DNA from 3 places in the Bradyrhizobium sp. SZCCHNRI3052 genome. Region 2 is predicted to be linked to each of the others. Evidence: predicted binding sites of a transcription regulator. Region 2 holds the regulator's gene; each other region holds the start of a gene.

Region 1 (6,142 bases), on a different contig from region 2:
GTCTTGTCGGTCTTGCGCAGGCACCGATAGAGCTTGAGCACGTTCGAGATGTTCTCGCTGATCTCGTTGCCGGTGCCGTCGCAGCAGATGACAATATTCTTCATGGCAAAGGAATGTCCGCAATAATGCTACCGCAACGAGTGTAGAGCATCCGGCTGGTGTTGGGGAGGTCGGTTCCCTATGGCACTTCGTCTGGGTCGCTGTTGCGCGCGGCGCGGCGGACATCGCGAAGTGACTGCGGGGCGCCGTTGTACGAACGGATGGTCACCCGACCTGTCCTGCCGCCCCGCGCCGGCTGTCCGTGTCCAGAGTTGTCAGTTGGTCAGGGCATCCGCAAGCAAAACGGCCGGATCTCTCGACCCGGCCGTTTCGACATCTCGTTCAGCTTGAAGCCCCGCCCGTGACGCGTCCGGCTTCTGCATCAATCCTGAATTTCGGCTCGCTTTCTCAGCTCGCCTTGGCGACCGGGGCAGCGTCCGCCGCCTTCTTCTCGATGGCGCGCTTCAGCTCCAGTGCGCGCGGCGACAGGGTCGCGGCGTTGGCCTTGAGCAGATAGGCATCGAGGCCGCCATTGTGGTCGACGCTCTTGAGCGCGTTGGTGGAGACGCGCAGGCGCACGTTGCGGCCGAGTGCATCCGAGATGAAGGTCACGTTGCACAGGTTCGGCAGGAAGCGCCGCTTGGTCTTGATGTTGGAGTGGCTGACCTTGTGGCCAACCTGGGGACCCTTGGCCGTCAGTTCACAGCGCCGCGACATGGCAATAAATCCTCTCTCATCCCCGCACCCTTCGTCCGCCTATGTCGGCGGGCCGCGGGGGTCCAAAACTCGTCCAGCTCGTCTCTGGGAGATGCGGTCCTATAGGGGGGATGCGGCTTTTCGTCAAGGTTTTGAAGGCCGCAGCAAATAGAGGGAGCCGGGCCGGCGAACCCGAAGGGCGCGACCCGTGCATCCTCCTGGTCGGGCCGAAGTCGCCAACCACCAGAAAAGCAGGCGTATAATCAATAGTATAGCCGATAGTTTAGACCATATAAAGGGCGCATTCGGACGTGATGGATGGATATCCCGCGAACAGTCCGAAATGCCGGAATGGCGGCATGCTGGCGCGGTCGGAGGTTCGCGGCTCGGTTCCGGCAGAGCTGCGGACGACGGTCTGAGTGCTGTTCAGCCGCAAAGCGCTGGACAAACCGCCATTGTCGGACGGTTCGCGTTGTTTGAAGGCGTTTTTGGCTTAAGTAGCAAGGACGGCGCGCCGGATCGGTCCGGCGCTCAGGCAGGCGGATCGGTAGGATCATTCGTCACGTGACCATCATCTCGGTTCCCTCATTTCTCTCCTGCCGCCTGGCCGCGGCCGGGGCAGCGCTCTGCCTGTTGTTGCTGGCGCAAAACGCCCAGGCGCAGGCTCGGTTGGACGCTCAATACGAGGCTTCCCTGGCTGGCATCCCCGTCGGCAAGGGCACCTGGGCGGTCGAGATCGGGGATGATCAGTATGGCGCCGCGGCTCAGGGCGGCACCGCCGGCCTGCTCAAGAGCTTCTCGCAAGGATCAGGCACCGGCTCGGTGCAGGGACGCGTCGTCAACGGCGCCCTGGTCGGCCAGAGCTACCAGGCCTCGACCACGACGGGAAAGAAATCCGAGCAGATCCGCATCAATCTGCAGAACGGTACTGTGAAGGACTTCGCCATCGAGCCGGCGCCCCCGGTCGATCCCGACCGCATTCCGGTGACGGATGCCCACAAGCGTGGCGTGCTCGATCCGATGACGGCCTCTCTGGTGCGCGTGCCGGGCAACGGCGAGCTGCTGTCGCCGGACTCGTGCCGCGGCGCTGCGCCCGTGTTCGACGGCCGCATGCGCTACGAGCTCAAGCTCGACTACAAGCGCATGGAGAACGTCAAGGCGGACAAGGGTTATCGTGGCCCGGCGCTGGTCTGCGCGATCTACTTCACGCCAGTCGCGGGCTACATCCCGGACCGGCCGGTCATCAAATATCTGGCTCAGGCCCGCAACATGGAGATCTTCTTCGTGCCGATCGCCGGCACCCGTGTGCTGGTGCCGTTCAAGATGGTGATCCCGACCCCGCTGGGGACCGCGATGCTGGAAGCGACGTCGTTCATCACCCAGGCGGCGCCGCACGTCGCCAAGACCCAGTAGTGCGTCGTTTCGCTGCTCCTCCACATCGGAATCTCGTCGTTGCGGCACAGCCCCGTCAGCGGCCGTGGCGTGAAGGCCTGACGGCATGCCGTCCGCTATCGCTTGAATCCGATGGAGATTCGGGGTTCGCGCTGCATGATCTCCGGACTGACGGGCTCATGAGCTCCGATTTGTCGGGACCCCCTATGGATGCTGTCTGCTGCGCGTGAATCCGTTTGACTCTTCCCTGATTCTGATTCGACTCGGGACGCGCTGAACGCGCGCCAGTTCCATCGCGAAAGCGTTGCTTGTGGAGCCCGCGAAAACTTGATCTAGTGCTGGCTTGATGGCAGAGCGCGAGATGTTGCGGTGAACGAAGCCGGAAAGCCGACGGAGTCAGCGATTCCTTCGCGATTCGTTCTCAAGGCGTTCCGAAGCTTAAGCTGCGTCACTATATGCGTCACAATGTGAGACAGGGGTCAGCATCGCAGCCTCTCCAGACACACGATTATTCCGCATCCGTCGCGCGTGAACGGCGCGCTTCCAACGCCGGCTTCGAGACCCACATTTAACGAATGGCTTTTTCGTCCTCTTCGGCTGCCTCGCCTTTCGAGCGCACGTCCGACCGCGCTCCCGGAAGCGGCGTCACCGCCGTGCTCGGCCCCACCAACACCGGCAAGACGCATCTGGCGATCGAGCGCATGCTCGCGCATTCCTCCGGCATCATCGGACTGCCGCTGCGGCTGCTCGCGCGTGAGGTCTACAACAAGATCGCCGATCGCGTCGGCAGCGAGGCCGTCGCGCTGATCACTGGCGAGGAGAAGATCAAGCCGAAAAATCCGCGCTACTGGGTGTCGACCGTCGAAGCGATGCCCAGGGATCTCGACGTGTCGTTCCTGGCCGTCGACGAGATCCAGATCGCGTCCGATCTGGAGCGCGGCCACGTCTTCACCGACCGCATCCTCAATCGCCGCGGTCGCGACGAGACGCTGCTGCTGGGTGCTGCGACGATGCGCCCCATCATCGAGCGCCTGCTGCCGGGCGCGTCGATGGTGACACGGCCACGATTGTCGCAACTCGAATTCGCCGGTGATCGCAAGATCACGCGACAGCCGCGCCGGACCGCCATCGTGGCGTTCTCGGCCGACGAGGTCTACGCCATCGCCGAGCTGATCCGCCGCCAGCATGGCGGCGCCGCTGTCGTGCTGGGATCGCTGTCGCCGCGAACCCGCAACGCGCAGGTGGCGATGTTCCAGAACGGCGACGTCGACTATCTCGTCGCCACCGATGCGGTCGGCATGGGGCTCAATCTCGACGTCGATCACGTCGCCTTCGCGTCCGACCGCAAATATGACGGCTATCAGTTCCGCCGGCTCACGCCGTCGGAATTTGCCCAGATCGCCGGCCGTGCCGGACGCGCGACGCGCAATGGCACGTTCGGTACCACCGGACGTTGTGCGCCATTCGAGCCCGAGCTGGTCAATGCGCTCCAGAACCATGCCTTCGATACCGTGAAGGTGCTGCAATGGCGCAACTCCCGGCTTGATTTCGCGTCCTTGAGCGCGCTTCAGGTCTCCCTGGCGGTCGCGCCGGCGCATGAGGCGCTGACGCGCGCGCCGATTGCGGAGGATCTGCGCGTGCTCGATCACGCCGCGCGCGATGCCGAGGTGCGCGACATGGCTCACGGCGCGGCCGCGGTCGAGCGTCTGTGGGAAACCTGCCAGATTCCCGACTATCGCAGGCTGTCGCCGGCCGCCCATGCGGAGCTGGTGACCACAGTGTTCGGCTTCCTGATGCAGAAGGGGCGTATTCCGGACGCCTGGTACGCGGCCCAGGTCGATCAGGCCGACCGCGTCGATGGCGACATCGATACGCTGTCGGGGCGGATTGCACAGATCCGTACCTGGACCTTCGTGGCCAACCGGCCCGACTGGCTGCGCGACCCTGATTATTGGCAGGGGATTACCCGCGAACTCGAAAATAAATTGTCAGACGCCCTTCATGAACGGCTCACGGAGCGTTTCGTTGATCGTCGTACCAGTGTATTGATGCGGCGCCTGCGGGAGAACAGTGTTTTGAATACGGAAATCGGCAAGACCGGCGAAGTGATCGTTGAAGGGCACGCGATCGGCCGCCTGGATGGATTCACCTTCGCGCCCGACGCCGCCGAAGCCGGCTCGGAGGCCAAGGCCTTGCAGGCTGCTGCCCAGAAGGCGCTGGCCGGCGAGATCGAGGCGCGCGCCGAGAAGCTGTCCAGCGCGCCCGACGAGCACATCGTGCTCACCGCCGACGGCACGGTGCGCTGGACCGGCGACGCGGTCGCCAAGCTGGTCGCGGCCGACGACGCGCTGCATCCGCGCCTGCGCATCATCGCCGACGAGCGGCTGACCGGTGCTGCGCGCGACAAGGTCCAGGCGCGGCTCGATCTGTGGCTGAAGACGCATATCGAGAAGCTGCTCGGCCCGCTGTTCGAGTTGTCCAAGGCCGAGGACATCACCGGCATCGGCCGCGGCATCGCGTTCCAGCTGGTGGAGGCTCTCGGCGTCATCGAGCGCGCCAAGATCGCCGCCGAGATGAAGGATCTGGACCAGCCGTCGCGCGCCACCTTGCGCAAGTATGGCGTCCGCTTCGGTGCCTACCACATCTACGTCCCGGCGCTGCTCAAGCCCGCCGCGCGCGCGCTCGCTGCGCTGCTGTGGGCCGAGAAGCAGGGCAATGTCGACATGTCCGCGCTGACCGGCGCGCAGCATCTGGCGAGCTCGGGCCGGACCTCGTTCCCGGTCGACAAGGCGCTGCCGCGCGATGCCTATCGCGTGCTCGGCTACAAGCAGGCGGGCGAGCGCGCCGTGCGCGTCGACATCCTGGAGCGGCTGGCCGACCTGATTCGTCCCGCCCTGGCCTGGCGCGACAATGCACCGGGCGAAAAGCCGGCCGGCGCCTTCGACGGCCGCGGCTTCGTGGTGACGCAGGCGATGACCTCGCTCACCGGCTCGGCCGGCGAGGACTTCGCCTCGATCCTGCGCGCGCTCGGCTATCGCATGGAGAAGCGCCCGCCGCTGCCGCCCAAGCCGATTGAGAAGCCCGTCGAGGCTGCTGCCGCCGCGGGAGCCGCTGCGGAAGCCGCTCCGGCTGAGCCGGCAGATGCGCAGGCCGTGCCGGGCGAGGACCTCGCAGTTGTCGCCGGCGAGCCGGCCGACGAGCAGGTTCCCACCGTCGCGGAGGCCGCCGTCGCTCCGGTGACCGAGCAGACCGTCGCCGTGCCCGCGGTGGTCGGTGAGGAGCAGGCGGAAACCGCGTCGGTGTCGGCCCTGGCATCGCTGCCGACCGTCGATTTCGTCACGCCGGATGTGGCGGACGAGGCGTCCGTGGCCGAGTCGGCTGCCGAAAGCGTCGTCGCCGAGGCGGAAACCGCCGTCGCTGCGGATGCGCCGCAGGCCGAAGCCGCCCAGGCCGTCGCGAACGAGGCAACGAGCATCGGCGACGCGTCGGCTGAAGCTGCCGCGCCGGAAACTGCTGCTGGATCGACCGCTACCGAGGCTTCTCCCGCCGAGGCCGCGCCTGCTGCCGAGCCCGTCCTGGTCGAGGTCTGGCGGCCGGGCGGGCGCTCGGAGGAGCGCCGGCCGCGCCATGACCATCATCATCGCGGCCGGCCCAACCGTCCGCAGCATGAGCGCGGGCAGGCTGCCGGCGGCGGCCAGGCACCGGCCGGGACCGCTCCGGCCGAGGGCGGCGAGGCACGCGAGCGCCATCACCGCGGCCATGGCCGGCGCGACCGGATGAAGGAGTTCGGCAAGGACTTCCGCAAGGGCCCGCCGGAGGCTGGTGCGGCTCCACCAGCCGAGGGCGCATCGGCACCGGCGCGCGAGGATCGCGGGCCGCGCCGCGATCATGATGCCAAGGGGCGCGACCAGAACCGGGATCGCAACAAGGGTGGCAAGTTCGGCGGTGACCGCGAGGGGCGCGGCGGCCGCGACTTCGGCAAGGGTGGCCGCGACAAGCGCGACAGCGGCCCGGC
Region 2 (6,142 bases):
AGGAGGCCGCACAGGATTGGGATCGGGTCAGCGCTATCAAGGCGCATCTGTGGGTCGACGGTCCCTTGCAGCGCGAGGGACGCATCTCCGGCGAGCCACGCGAGACGTTCCTGAAGAAGAACGCCGCCGCACTCCGCGCGCCGCCAACCGGCGCGACTCTCGATATGGCACCAGCCTTCCCGCGCCTCGCGGAGATCGTCGCGCCATCGCTCGTCATCTGGGGGGACTTGGACTTTCCTCACATCCAGCAGCGAAGCAGGCTGCTCGCCGCAACAATGCCGAACGGGTCAGGACATGAGCTGGCCGGAACGGCGCACCTGCCGAGCCTGGAACGTCCGCAGGAGGTCACGCGGTTGATTGCAGACTTTCTCGCGCGATCGTGAGGCAGCGGCCGGAAACGGCCCACCGCAGACGGTCAGAACGCGGGGAGCGGCCTAGGCCCTTGGCCGCGCCGTGCGCGTTCGGTTAGAAGGCGATTCATTCGATCTGCCGTCCCCGTCCGAAGGAACTCTCATGGCCCTGATGCCGGTCTCCGATGCGTTGTCCGCGGTGCTCGCCGGCGCCGAGCCGCTGGCCGAGGAGCAGGTCGGGCTGGACGAGGCGTTTCACCGCATCCTGGCGCGGGACCTCGCGGCGCTGCGGACGCAGCCGCCCGAGGCGATGTCGGCGATGGACGGCTATGCCGTGCGCGCGGTGGACGCCGCCCAGGCCAAGGCGCGGCTGAAGGTCATCGGCGAGGTCGCGGCAGGGCGGCCGTTCGATCGCGTGGTTGGACCCGGCGAGGCGGCACGGATCTTCACCGGTGGCGTTGTTCCGGAGGGCGCGGACGCGGTGGTGATCCAGGAGGACACGATCGCCGAAGACGGCCACGTCGTGATCACCGAGGCCGCGATCAAGGGCCGGCATATCCGGCCGGCGGGCGTCGACTTTCACCAGGGCATGGTGCTGCTGAAGTCCGGGCGCCGGCTCAGCGACCGCGACCTGTCGCTGGCGGCCAGCATGAATCATCCGGCGCTGCCGGTGCGGCGCCGGCCGAAGGTGGCGCTGCTCGCCACCGGCGACGAGCTGGTGATGCCGGGCTCGACGCCCGGCCCGGGCCAGATCGTCTATTCCAACGGCTACGCCTTGCGGGCGCTGGTGCGCAACGAGGGCGGGACACCGATCGATCTGGGCATCGCCGCGGATACGATGCAGGCGACTATCGCCGGCATCCGCCGGGCCCGCGAGGCCAAGGCCGACATCCTGATCACGACCGGCGGCGCCTCGGTCGGCGATCACGACCTGGTCAAGCAGGCGCTCGAAGCCGAGGGCGTCGAGATGGCGTTCTGGAAGATCGCGATGCGGCCGGGCAAGCCGATGATGCACGGACGGCTCGGCGACATCAGGGTGATCGGACTGCCCGGCAATCCGGTGTCGTCCTATGTCTGCGCCATCCTGTTCCTGGTGCCGCTGATTCGGCGGCTGCTCGGCCGCGACGAGGCCGTGATGCCGCGCGAGACCGCCCTGCTCGGCCGCGAGCTCGGGCCGAACGATTCGCGCGAGGACTATCTGCGGGCGCGGCTCGAAGAGCGCGCCGACGGCACGCTGGTCGCCACCCCGGTGAGCCAGCAGGATTCGTCGCTGCTCGGCAATCTCGCGCTCTCGCAGGCGGTGGTGATCCGGCCGGCGTTTGCGCCGAAGGCGCCTGCGGGCAGCCCGTGCGAGATCCTGCGCCTGCCGAACTGAGCCGCTTCCCCGGTAAAGCCCGGTCTGTTCATCATATTTTTAGGATTGCGGAACACACATCGAACATATAGTGTCCGTTCATGATTTGTTTTTAGTATGTTGCGGGCGACGCGATGACGGTCCGACTCCAGGGCGCTCTCAGCCGGTTTGTGCGCGAGGCGCAGCTCCTGGACTCGGACGACAACAAACCGGGGACCAGGTCGAGATGCTGACGCGCAAACAGTACGAACTTCTGCGGTTCATCAACGAGCGGCTCAAGGAAGCCGGCGTGCCGCCGTCCTTCGACGAGATGAAGGATGCGCTCGATCTGCGCTCGAAGTCCGGCATTCATCGCTTGATCACGGCGCTCGAGGAGCGCGGCTTCATCCGCCGGCTGCCCAACCGCGCCCGCGCGATCGAGGTGATCAAGCTGCCCGAGCTGTCACAGGCCGCCAACAACCGCCGCGGCTTCACCCCATCGGTGATCGAGGGCAATCTCGGCAAGGTGCGCACCAGCACTCCCGCGCTGGACGATGGCGAGCGCCCCGTCGCAGTGCCGGTGATGGGCCGCATCGCCGCCGGTACTCCGATCGAGGCGCTGCAGACGCGCAGCCACACCATCAGCGTGCCTGCCGACATGCTCGGCAACGGCGATCACTATGCGCTTGAGGTGCGCGGCGACTCCATGGTCGATGCCGGCATCCTCGACGGCGACATGGCGCTGATCCAACGCAACGAGACCGCCGACACCGGCGACATCGTGGTGGCGCTGATCGACGATGAGGAAGCGACGTTGAAGCGCTTCCGCCGCCGCGGCGCATCGATCGCGCTGGAGCCGGCCAACACCGCCTACGAGGTACGCATCCTGCCGCCGAACCGGGTGAAGATCCAAGGCAAGCTGGTCGGGCTGTACCGCAAGTACTGATCGCGAATGGGATCGGTCGATGGGCGGCGGGCGCACGCGCTTTCGCCGCCGATCGGAGGCTGCCCAGCAAAATACGTCACGCGCGAATGCACCTCATGATGTGCAGCGCGGCATGCTCAAACGCTTGTGATCGGCCGCGGGCACACGCGATGCAGATCAGCGCAGAATTGCCGCGAAGCGCGCGCTAACATCACCATCGATGTCCACTCTGATAGAGGCCTGCGCCTGTCCGGGGGGAGCGTGGGTCGGCTATCTCTCAACGAGGAGCGATCCGATGTGTGACTACAGCCTCCATGCGGTTGCGTCCCGTCCCGCCAAGGTCGGCGAGACGTTGATCTCGATGACCTTCCGTGGCACCGCCACCCGCGGCTTCGCGCTGGAGAGCGAGCCGACCGTCGCAGTCTGCATGCTGCCCGGCACCGAGTTGGCCTTCGCCGAGGACGTCCGCTACGACAGCCGCTGGCTCTGGACCCGGACGATCCGCGAGCGCGTCGCAAAGTTCAACAGCATCGAGACTCACATTCCCGATCGCCATCACGACGCGATCGAATTCGCCGATGGCCGCCACGTGCTGGTGACCCAGCTCTGCGAGGGTCAGCGCGTCACCGTGCTGCAATTGCCGGTCAGCAAGCAGCCGGCGGAGCGACGCCCGGACATCGCCGAGGACGTGCCGACTTCGCAGGCCACACCGATTCGCCGCATCAGCATCACCTGAGGGGTCTCCGCATCGGCATTTCTCTCGGTCGTGAGCGAGCTTTCGACCGTGGGAGATTTGGGTTCTGCAAGCGCAAAGTCCTCTCGGGCGAACCTCACGCCCCGGCATCGCATCGGATAGGAACGACATCCCTCGGCCGGAATTGATGTGCCGGGGGAGCCTGCCGCCGTGGTCAACAAGATCGATTGGAACAAGGCCGCCGGGATCACCGAGCCCGGCTGCGATATGCTTGTGTTCGGATGGCTGACAGTCACGGCTGACGACATCGCCATCTGGCAACGCTATCCGCGCGCTGCGTTCACGCTGGCCGAAAGCCCCTCGCTGTTTGATGGACTTGGCAACATGGACCTGGCGACACCGAGTATCATCTCGGCACGCTCGAGCTGCCCGGCACTCAGTCTTCCTCGCCCTGCTCCGTCTCCGGCGGCGTCGCATCCTGAGGCCGCGCGGCCGGCGCGCGCGGCGTCAGCGTCGTGTCGAACTCGCCGGCCTCGGCGGGCGCCGGCCACCATGGGCGGTCGGTGCCGCCGGCGCGCGCCGGCGTGACGGCGAAGCTCCTGCCCCGCTGCACCAGCATCAAGGCGCCCTGCTGCCGCAGCCGCTCGCGATCGATGACGGCCGCCGCGCAGGATGACGGCGCGGCGCGCGCGGTGACGATGAGCGCGGCACGGGCGCAATCATCCGCGAGCGCCTCGGCGCGCAGGGTCAGGGCGGCGAATCGGCCGTCGGCCATTGCGACCACGCAGCCCGCCTCGTCGCAGGAGACACCATCGGCGAGCGATGAATCCGCCGGCAGCCGGGCATCGGCGTCGGCCGCGAGCCACTCCTTGGTGGCGAACACGTCCTTGCCGGTGCGCATCACATGCAGGCGCCCGTCACGGCCGCGCACCGCCACCGCGCGCCCATCGCTGGCGATCAGCACGTCGGGCAGCGGCGTCGCGGCGGCCCACGCGGTGGCCACCACGAGCCCCACGGCGCCCGACCAGCGCAGCGGTGTGCGCAGCAGGCCGATCAGGATGACACCGAGGCTGGCCAGGATCAGTGGACCGATGCCGAAGGCCGGGATGCGCCCGACCGCGCCGGGCAGCGCCGCCACCCAGCGCGTCACCGCGATCATCCAGTCGATGCCGAGGCCCATCAGCGTCCACCAGGGACCGTCGAGCCCGAACGGCGCCGCCAAGAGGCCCATCAGGCCGGCCGGCATCACCAGCGCCGAGACGACCGGCATCGCCGCGAGATTCGCGAGCACGCCATAGGGCGTGACGCGATGGAAATGGAAGGCGGCATAGGGCGTGGTCGCGAGCCCCGCGATCAGCGAGGCCAGCAACAGCATCGCAAGCTCGCGGCCGCCCCACAGCGCGATGCGCTGCGTCGTGGAGCTGTCCGGCGTCGCAAACAGTCTGGGCAGCCCGAACTGCACCAGCGCGACCAGGCCGAGCGTCGCCGCGAACGACATCTGGAAGCTCGGATGCACCAGCGCTTCGGGAGCTGCGACCAGCACGATCATCGCGGCGACCGCGAGCGTACGGAAGGTGACGGCGCGGCGGTCGACCATGACCGCGATCAGCACCACGGCCGTCATGAAGAACGACCTTTGGGTCGCGACCTCCGCGCCTGAGAGCAACAGATAGAACGCCGCCGCGACCAGCGCTGCGGCCGCCGCCCATTTCTTGATCGGGTGGCTGATGGTGAGGCCGGGGATCAGCGCCAGCAGCGCGCGCACGGCGAAGAACACGACACCGGCGACGACCGCCATGTGATAGCCGGAGATCGACAGCACGTGGCCGAGACCGGAGACGAACATCGCGTCGTTGACATCGGGCGTGATGGCGTCGCGCCGGCCGGTCAGCAGCGCGGTGGCGATGGCGCGTTCGTCGCCCGACAGGCGGCCGCGGATGCGTGCGTCGATCGCGTCGCGCAGACCCTGCATGGCCGCCGCATAGCCCAGGCCGAAGCCGGCGGCCTGCGGCGGCGTCGCCGTCGTGATCGCGCCCATCACGAAGCCGGATGCGCCGATGCTCTGGAAGAACATGTCGCGCGCGAAGTCGTAGGATCCGGGCCGCACCGGGGCCATCGGCGGCAGCAGCCGCGCCTTGAGCTGCACGAAGCTGCCGACCTCGGGCGCCGCGCCCTTGCGCACCGCGAGCCTGACACGCGCGATGGTGACGGCGTTGCGCGGGCTCTCCATCGACGTCACCCGCAGCACGATGCGGTCGCTGCGCTCGCGGATGTCGCGCGCCTCGACGAAGCCGGACAGCGCCACCGAATACAACGGCCGCGCCAGCACCGGATGCGCGACGCGCGCGGTCTTGACGGTCGCCGCGGCGAAGCCGCACGCCGCCGCCGCGATCATCACGGCAACCGGAAACAGCCGATGCCGCCGCATCATGATGGCGACGATGCCGAGCAGCGCCGCGGTGGTGGCGGCAATCCAGAGCACCGGCTCGTGATCGGCGGTGAAGTACAGCGCGATGCCGGCCCCGAACGCCACCGGCACCCAGGGCAGCAGCCGGCCCGCCCCCGCCTCCTCGGCCGCCCAGCTCTTCAGGCGAGCGGCGAACGCCGACGACGCGCCGGACCCGATCGCGGACCAGCCGCCGGCCAATGCACCGCGCGGCGGCCAGACATCGGCCATCACGCCCGCGATCCCGCGACGCCCTCCTGGCGGCCTGACCGGCTCCGCCATTCCCTGCACCACCCGTTACCCGACGGGCGGAAAGGCTACCGAAAGCTGCGCGAGCGCGCCTAGCAGAACGGAACGGGAATCCTGAAAATCTGCAAGGCCGCTGTGCGGGAAC
Region 3 (6,142 bases), on a different contig from region 2:
CCTCGCGCGGCTTCGGCACGCGCAGCCTGATGGCCAGTGTGGAAAGCCAGCTCGGTGGGCGCGCCTCGTTCGACTGGCGTCCCGAGGGATTGGTGTGCCGGCTGGTCGTCCCGCTCCGCCCCGGCGCGACCCCGCCGGAGATCACGAGCCCTTGCGCAACGGCGGCGCCGGGCGACGCACGACAACGGGCTGCTGGCTGACCGCTCCGGATAGCTCAGGCCATGTCGCGCGAGATCCGGACCGGGATCGACTTGGCGGCGGGCACCTTGCTCCCTTCCGCGTAGTGCCATAGCGGAATCAATCCGTTGCATTCGGGGTAGTAGGCCGCAACGCTGTAGCGCGGAATGTCGAACGCCACTGCCTGGAGCCCGCCCAGCGAGCGCTCCACGCCGTCATCGGCCTCGGTCGAGAGCCGAACCGGCTCGCCCTGCTTGATGCCCAGATCAGCCATGTCGCTCGCGTTCATGAAGACGATCTGACGGCCACCGGTGACGCCGCGAAACCGGTCGTCCTCGTTGTAGATGGTGGTGTTGAACTGGCCGTCGGCGCGCAAGGTCATCAGCTGGTAAACGCCATTGCCTTCCTCCGGCGGATTGAGCGCCGCCTTGGGCACGGTGAAGTTCGCCTTGCCGGTCGGCGTCTTCCATTTGCGTTCGCGGGCACCAAGCGGCCGCGGAAAGCCGCCGGGCTCAAACAGGCGCTTGTTGAAGTCTTTGAACTGCTCGGGATAGGTCCGCTCGATCGCGTCTCTGACGCGCGCGTAGTCGCCCACCCAGGCATCCCAATCGACGCGCGGATTTGGCTTCAGGGTGGCCTTGGCGAGACCGGCGACAATGGCTGGTTCCGACAACAGGGTCTCTGCGACGGGTTGGCGCTGCCCGCGCGAGCCGTGAATGCAGGTGGTGGAGTCCTCCATCGAGACCGCCTGATCTCCGCCTGCCTGCCGGTCGATTTCGATGCGGCCGAGGCACGGCAGCAGATAGGTCACCTCGCCTGGGACGATGTGGCTGCGATTGAGCTTGGTTGCGATCTGCACCGACAGCCGCAGCTTCGACCACGCCGGCTCCATCAGCGAGCGTTCAGGGACGGCGCGCAGGAAGTTACCGCCGAGACTGACGAAGCCCTTGACGTCCCCCTTGATGATGCCTTGGCAGGCATCGACCGTGCTGAGACCGTCCCAACGCGGCGGCTCGAACGAATAGAGCTCGGCAAGCTTGTCGAGCGGCACCAACTTGGTCTTCTCGGAGATGCCGACGGTGCGTTGCCCCTGAACGTTGGAATGGCCACGAACCGGCGAGATGCCGGCCCCCGGCTTTCCGATGTTGCCGCGTAACAGCAGCAGGTTGACAATCATCTTCGCGGTTTCGACGCCATGCCGATGCTGGGTTATTCCCATCCCATAATTGGCGATCACGGCGTGCGAGCCTGCGTAGACCTTGGCAGCCTCCAGAATGGCGCCGCGCGTGAGGCCGGAGGAGCGTTCGATATCGCTCCACGACGCCTGCCGGCAGCAGGTTGCGAAAGCTTCGAAGCCGGACGTGTGCCGCTCGATGAAGGCGACATCGAGCACGGGCGGGCTCTTGGTCGCGACCGCGGCATCATCCGCCTCGATCACGGCCTTGCACAATCCGAGTAGTGCCGCACCATCGCCGCCAATGCGCAGCTGATGATACTGCGTGCTGATCCGCGTTCCCCCCGTCAGCACCATTTGAATGGGATTTTGCGGATTGGTGAAGCGCTCCAGCCCACGCTCCCGCAGCGGATTGAACGTGATGATGGGCACGCCGCGTTGTGCCGCCTTCTGCAACGGATGCAGCATGCGCGGCGAGTTGGTGGTCGTGTTCTGGCCGAAGAAGAAGAAGCAATCCGCCTTGTCGAAATCCTCAAGGAGCACCGTACCGACGGGGACGCCAATCACCTCCGGCAGAGCAACTGATGTGGATTCGTGGCACATGTTGGAGCTGTCGGGAAAATTGTTGGTGCCGTACATGCGGCCGAAAAGCTGATACATGTAGCTCGTCTCGAGCGAGGCCCGGCCCGACGTGTACATGACGACCGAGCGTGGATCGAGCCTGTTCAACTCCGCCCCGATGTCGCGAAGGGCCTCGTCCCAGCTCACGGCAACATAGCGATCCGCCGCAGCGTCATAGCGCATCGGATGAGCAAGACGCCCCTGCTCTTCGAGCTGATGATCCGACCAGGATCGCAATTCTGTCAGACTGTGCCGAGCAAAGAACTCCGGTCCGACTGTCTTGCCGGTGATTTCCCACGCGGTCGCCTTGGCGCCATTCTCGCAGAATTCGAACGGGTGCGGCTTTGCCGGCTTGGCCCAGGAGCAGCTGACGCACATGAAGCCGCCTGGCTTGTTCTGTTTCAACAGGATCTCGCTGCCAAGCAGGGTCACCTCCTCCTGCGTCAGGATGCTGGCGACCGCGTGCACCGAACCCCATCCGCCGGCCGGAGCCCTGTAGTCCTGGATTTTTGCTTTCTCGCTCACGACGCTCTCCGCGGCCTGTTCAAAAGCGGCAAACCCGGGATGAGCAGCGAAGTTCCGATTCCTCACTGAACGTTGCGAGGCTATCGTCGAAGTCCCGCGGGCGAAGGTCCGCGCTAGGAATTGGGAACGACCCGGCCCGCCGCGAGTCATTTCCATGCCTCTGGCGGCGTCCCCCATCTCGCTGGAGGCACTCCGTGTGGACTGCGGCCCAGCGTTCGACCCCTCGGGCGCTGGGCCCGTCCCACTGAGGTAGCCGGGTTTTCTCCCGGCTTCCGATCTCAGCATCAAGCCGCGCTGCGCTTGAGATGGCGGCCTTCCTTGACCTCTTCGATGATCTTGGCGCTGAAGGCTTCCAGATCTCCGGGATTGCGCGAAGTGATCACGCCCTGATCGACCACGACCTCCGCGTCCTGCCAATGCGCGCCGGCATTGGCAACGTCCGTCTTGATCGATTTGTAGGACGTCATCTTTCGCCCCTTGGCAATTCCGGTCTCGATCAGGAGCCACGGCGCATGACAGACCGCCGCAACGATCTTCTTGGCTTCAAAGATCTCCTTGATGAACCGCAGCGCCTTCGGCTCGAGCCGCAGCAGATCCGGATTGATCTGACCGCCCGGCAGCACGACGGCGTCGTAGTCCGAAGCAGACGCCTGGTCCAACGTCTTGTCGACCTTGACGGTCCGTCCCCAGTCCTTCTCATCCCAGCCCTTGATCTCGCCCGGCGCGAGCGAGATGATCTCGACGGTCGCGCCCGCCTGCTTGAGCCGATCGCGCGGCACTTCGAGCTCGGATTGCTCGAACCCGTTGGTTGCGAGGATCGCGATCTTCTTTCCCTTGATATCCATTGGACTCTCCTGGCCATTCGACACCGCCGGCAACCTCGCGCTGGTCTCCATGTTCCGCCTGGCAGGCCGGGCGGATCGTCACAACTGGTCGATCGAGTCAGCGCTCGCCTGGGTGGAACCAGCCTGCCTATGGCGCCGTTTGTTTGGACGTCCCTGCCTTGAATGGATGGGCGGCGTCGAGCGGCACGGCATCGCTGCATCGGCGGATCGCAATCTGGAGGCGCTCGTGCCCTACGCATTGTTTGAGAATGACGAACAGATGACCCGCCCGTTTCGCACCGAGCGCGAGGTCTGGGAGGCCGCGGAACAGGCCGATCTCATCACGCTCGGCACGCATGGCGAGAAAATCCTCGACAACAATTTCGAGATCAGATCATGCGAGGCCACACCGGAAGAGCTTACCGCCGCGCCGCCGGACATCGTATTGCCCGAAGCTCACACGCCCGATGCTGATCGAGGGAGCCGGACGACCGACCAATCTTTCTCCTCACCGGCCAAATTGAAGATGCGGACGTCCTCATGACCCGGCGCAGGTTGGCCTTTGCGGCTCAGGTGATCGTCGGCCATGTCGGTTCCAGGCCTGATCATCGGACTACGGACGAGCGGCGGATCACTCGGCCTTACCGCCAGCGTCTCATGCGCGCCGGGCGCCGCGCTGCTTGCGAGGCAGTCGGCTCGCTTCCTCCAGCTTGAGCCGCTCTCGCTGTTGCCGCAGCCGGTGAAGCGTCTCCAGCATGTGGTGCAAAAGCACTTCGGCGGCCGCCGTCGAGGGCCGAGCTCGCCGTAGCTGCACGATTTCACGGCGCTGCCGCCCGACCCGGAGACGCATACGGTCGATTTCGGCTCGAACCACACATAGATCGCGCATGAAGCACCCGAGCAAGAGTAGGATCGCACAATAGAACAAAATAGGAACACTTTGCAAGCTTTCCCGTTGAAGCCGGGCAACAACGGGAGATCCCCATGGCCGAACAGCTGCAGAAAGATCCCGAGGACTGGGTGTCCGGAGCCGATCCGATGACGGATACCCAAGCTTCCTACTTGAGAACGCTCAGCGAGCAGGCTGGCCGATCCGATCCCACGCGAGCGGAGATGACGAAGGCTGAAGCGTTCGAACTGATTGATGAGATGAGACGCGCCGCAGGGTTGGATTGAACCGGCATATTCGACTCACCAGGACGATGGGTCGGCAGATCGGTATTCCAATGTTGGCGATGCCGGTCCGAAGCTGTCGCGAATCAGAAATCGGTCGTTTAGTCTCCGCGGCATTTCGCGGGAGTCCACCATGGTTGCGGACAGTGACAGCAAGGTTGCCTGGCATCGCGCCCAGCTCAAAAAGAATCGCGCGACCTTGAAACAGATCGAGACGGCGCGGTTCACGGTGGGCGAGAGCGCCGATGCGAAGGCGCTTGAACAGACCAAGCGGCAGGTTGCGGAACTCCAGGTCAAGATCCGCGAATCCGAGCACCTCATCGCTCAGCACGACAAGCAGACGCGACGCCCGCTGGCGACCGACCTGCGAAGCCTCTCGAATGTCGCTTGGCGCAACTGGACCGGCAATGGCCCGCGCTGAGGGCTCGCTGCCATTCAGTCCACGATCTTCTGATGCACGCCTCCAGGCTGTTGCATAACCGTAGACACATTCGACGGCTGTGATTTGTCAACCGTCGGCGCCCAGCGCTTCAGCCGTTCATCGCTCCTGCTGATTGCATCGAGGTCGATGCGTCCTTCCGCCAGAGCCTCCTTGGCGCAGGCGAGCGCGCGGTGGAACTGGGTGCCGTCATAGGCCACCAGCAACAGATCGGCGCCGCCGTTGAGAGCCTCCACGACAGCTTTGCAGAGATCGCGGCCGTAGATCGCCCCCATCACGAGATCATCCGTCACGATCACGCCCTGATAGTTCCAGCGGCCGCGAATGAGTCCCTCGAGCACGGCTTTGGAATGTGAGGCAGGCCGCTCTGGATCGATCGCATCGACCGTCACGTGACCGACCATCATCGCCGCGTGCGAGCCCTGCAGCACCTGTCGGAACGGCCGCCAATCCGACCGTTCCAAGACATCTGCCGGCGTGCCGAGCTGTGCCGAGAAATGATGCGTATCGGCTGCGACGCGCCCCAGACCAGGGAAATGCTTGACGGCCGCGCGGACACCGCTTGCTTCCAGGCCACGGACGTAACCGAGCGCAATGTCGCCAACCACCGCGGGATCGTTGGAGATCGCGCGGCGGCCGATCAAGGTGTGAAAGTCCAGTCGGTTGCGTGTCCAGCTCGGGCGAAGGTCGACGACCGGAGCCAAATTGAAGGTGATGCCGGCAGCCGCGAGAGCCTCACCCTGGGCGCGCCCCATCGCGAACGCATCCTGCGCGCGCCGCGAGGCCGGCAGATCGGCCAGCGTTGCGAGGCCGGGCATGTTCGGCAGGGTCGGAGACAGGTGTGCGACGGCGCCTCCCTCCTGATCCGCCGCAACCAGCAGAGGCGGCAGCCCGGCACTCCGGCGCGCGTCCTGCAATCGCGCCATCTCGGCGCGCAGCTGAGGCTCGGTCCGGCCGCGGATGTTGTGGTGTGTCACATAGACGCCCGCGATCAACCCCTGCCGGGCCAACGCGGCTGCGTCATCGACGGCCGTGTAACCGACGATGAAATGCCGGCCGAGCAGATGCGCCACGTCGGGGGGCGTCCGGAACGTCTCGTACTTGCGCCAGGCAAACATGAACTGCGTCGACGTCAGCATGATCAGCGGAACGCACCATGCTACGACCAGAGCGCGTCCGGCGGGCCCCCGCCGCCACCGACCGCCGAGC

The links. Region 2 encodes LexA, which represses DNA repair genes until DNA is damaged. Its sites were predicted from a motif close to TGTTCNNNNTGTGTTCNG; they were not measured.
Region 1: QW887_RS27360 (helicase-related protein) is a predicted target of LexA. The motif match lies at 2,544-2,561, and genes of this name have one in related genera.
Region 3: QW887_RS04465 (DUF3072 domain-containing protein) is a predicted target of LexA. The motif match lies at 4,242-4,259, and genes of this name have one in related genera.

What each region holds. Positions count from the first base shown of each region.
Region 1 is NZ_JAUETW010000012.1:134,494-140,635, forward strand. Features, by position in the region: gene QW887_RS27345 (DUF2235 domain-containing protein) at 1-104, opposite strand, end outside; gene rpmB (50S ribosomal protein L28) at 448-756, opposite strand; gene QW887_RS27355 (DUF3108 domain-containing protein) at 1,372-2,148, shown strand; gene QW887_RS27360 (helicase-related protein) at 2,703-6,142, shown strand, end outside.
Region 2 is NZ_JAUETW010000007.1:340,785-346,926, reverse strand. Features, by position in the region: gene QW887_RS34945 (alpha/beta fold hydrolase) at 1-298, shown strand, start outside; gene glp (gephyrin-like molybdotransferase Glp) at 514-1,725, shown strand; gene lexA (transcriptional repressor LexA) at 1,931-2,629, shown strand; gene QW887_RS21110 (hypothetical protein) at 2,904-3,344, shown strand; gene QW887_RS21105 (ComEC/Rec2 family competence protein) at 3,739-6,030, opposite strand.
Region 3 is NZ_JAUETW010000001.1:960,990-967,131, forward strand. Features, by position in the region: gene QW887_RS04445 (HWE histidine kinase domain-containing protein) at 1-200, shown strand, start outside; gene QW887_RS04450 (FdhF/YdeP family oxidoreductase) at 215-2,497, opposite strand; gene QW887_RS04455 (type 1 glutamine amidotransferase domain-containing protein) at 2,782-3,342, opposite strand; gene QW887_RS04460 (hypothetical protein) at 3,332-3,865, shown strand; gene QW887_RS04465 (DUF3072 domain-containing protein) at 4,306-4,497, shown strand; gene QW887_RS04470 (hypothetical protein) at 4,628-4,915, shown strand; gene QW887_RS04475 (glycoside hydrolase family 3 N-terminal domain-containing protein) at 4,930-6,142, opposite strand, start outside.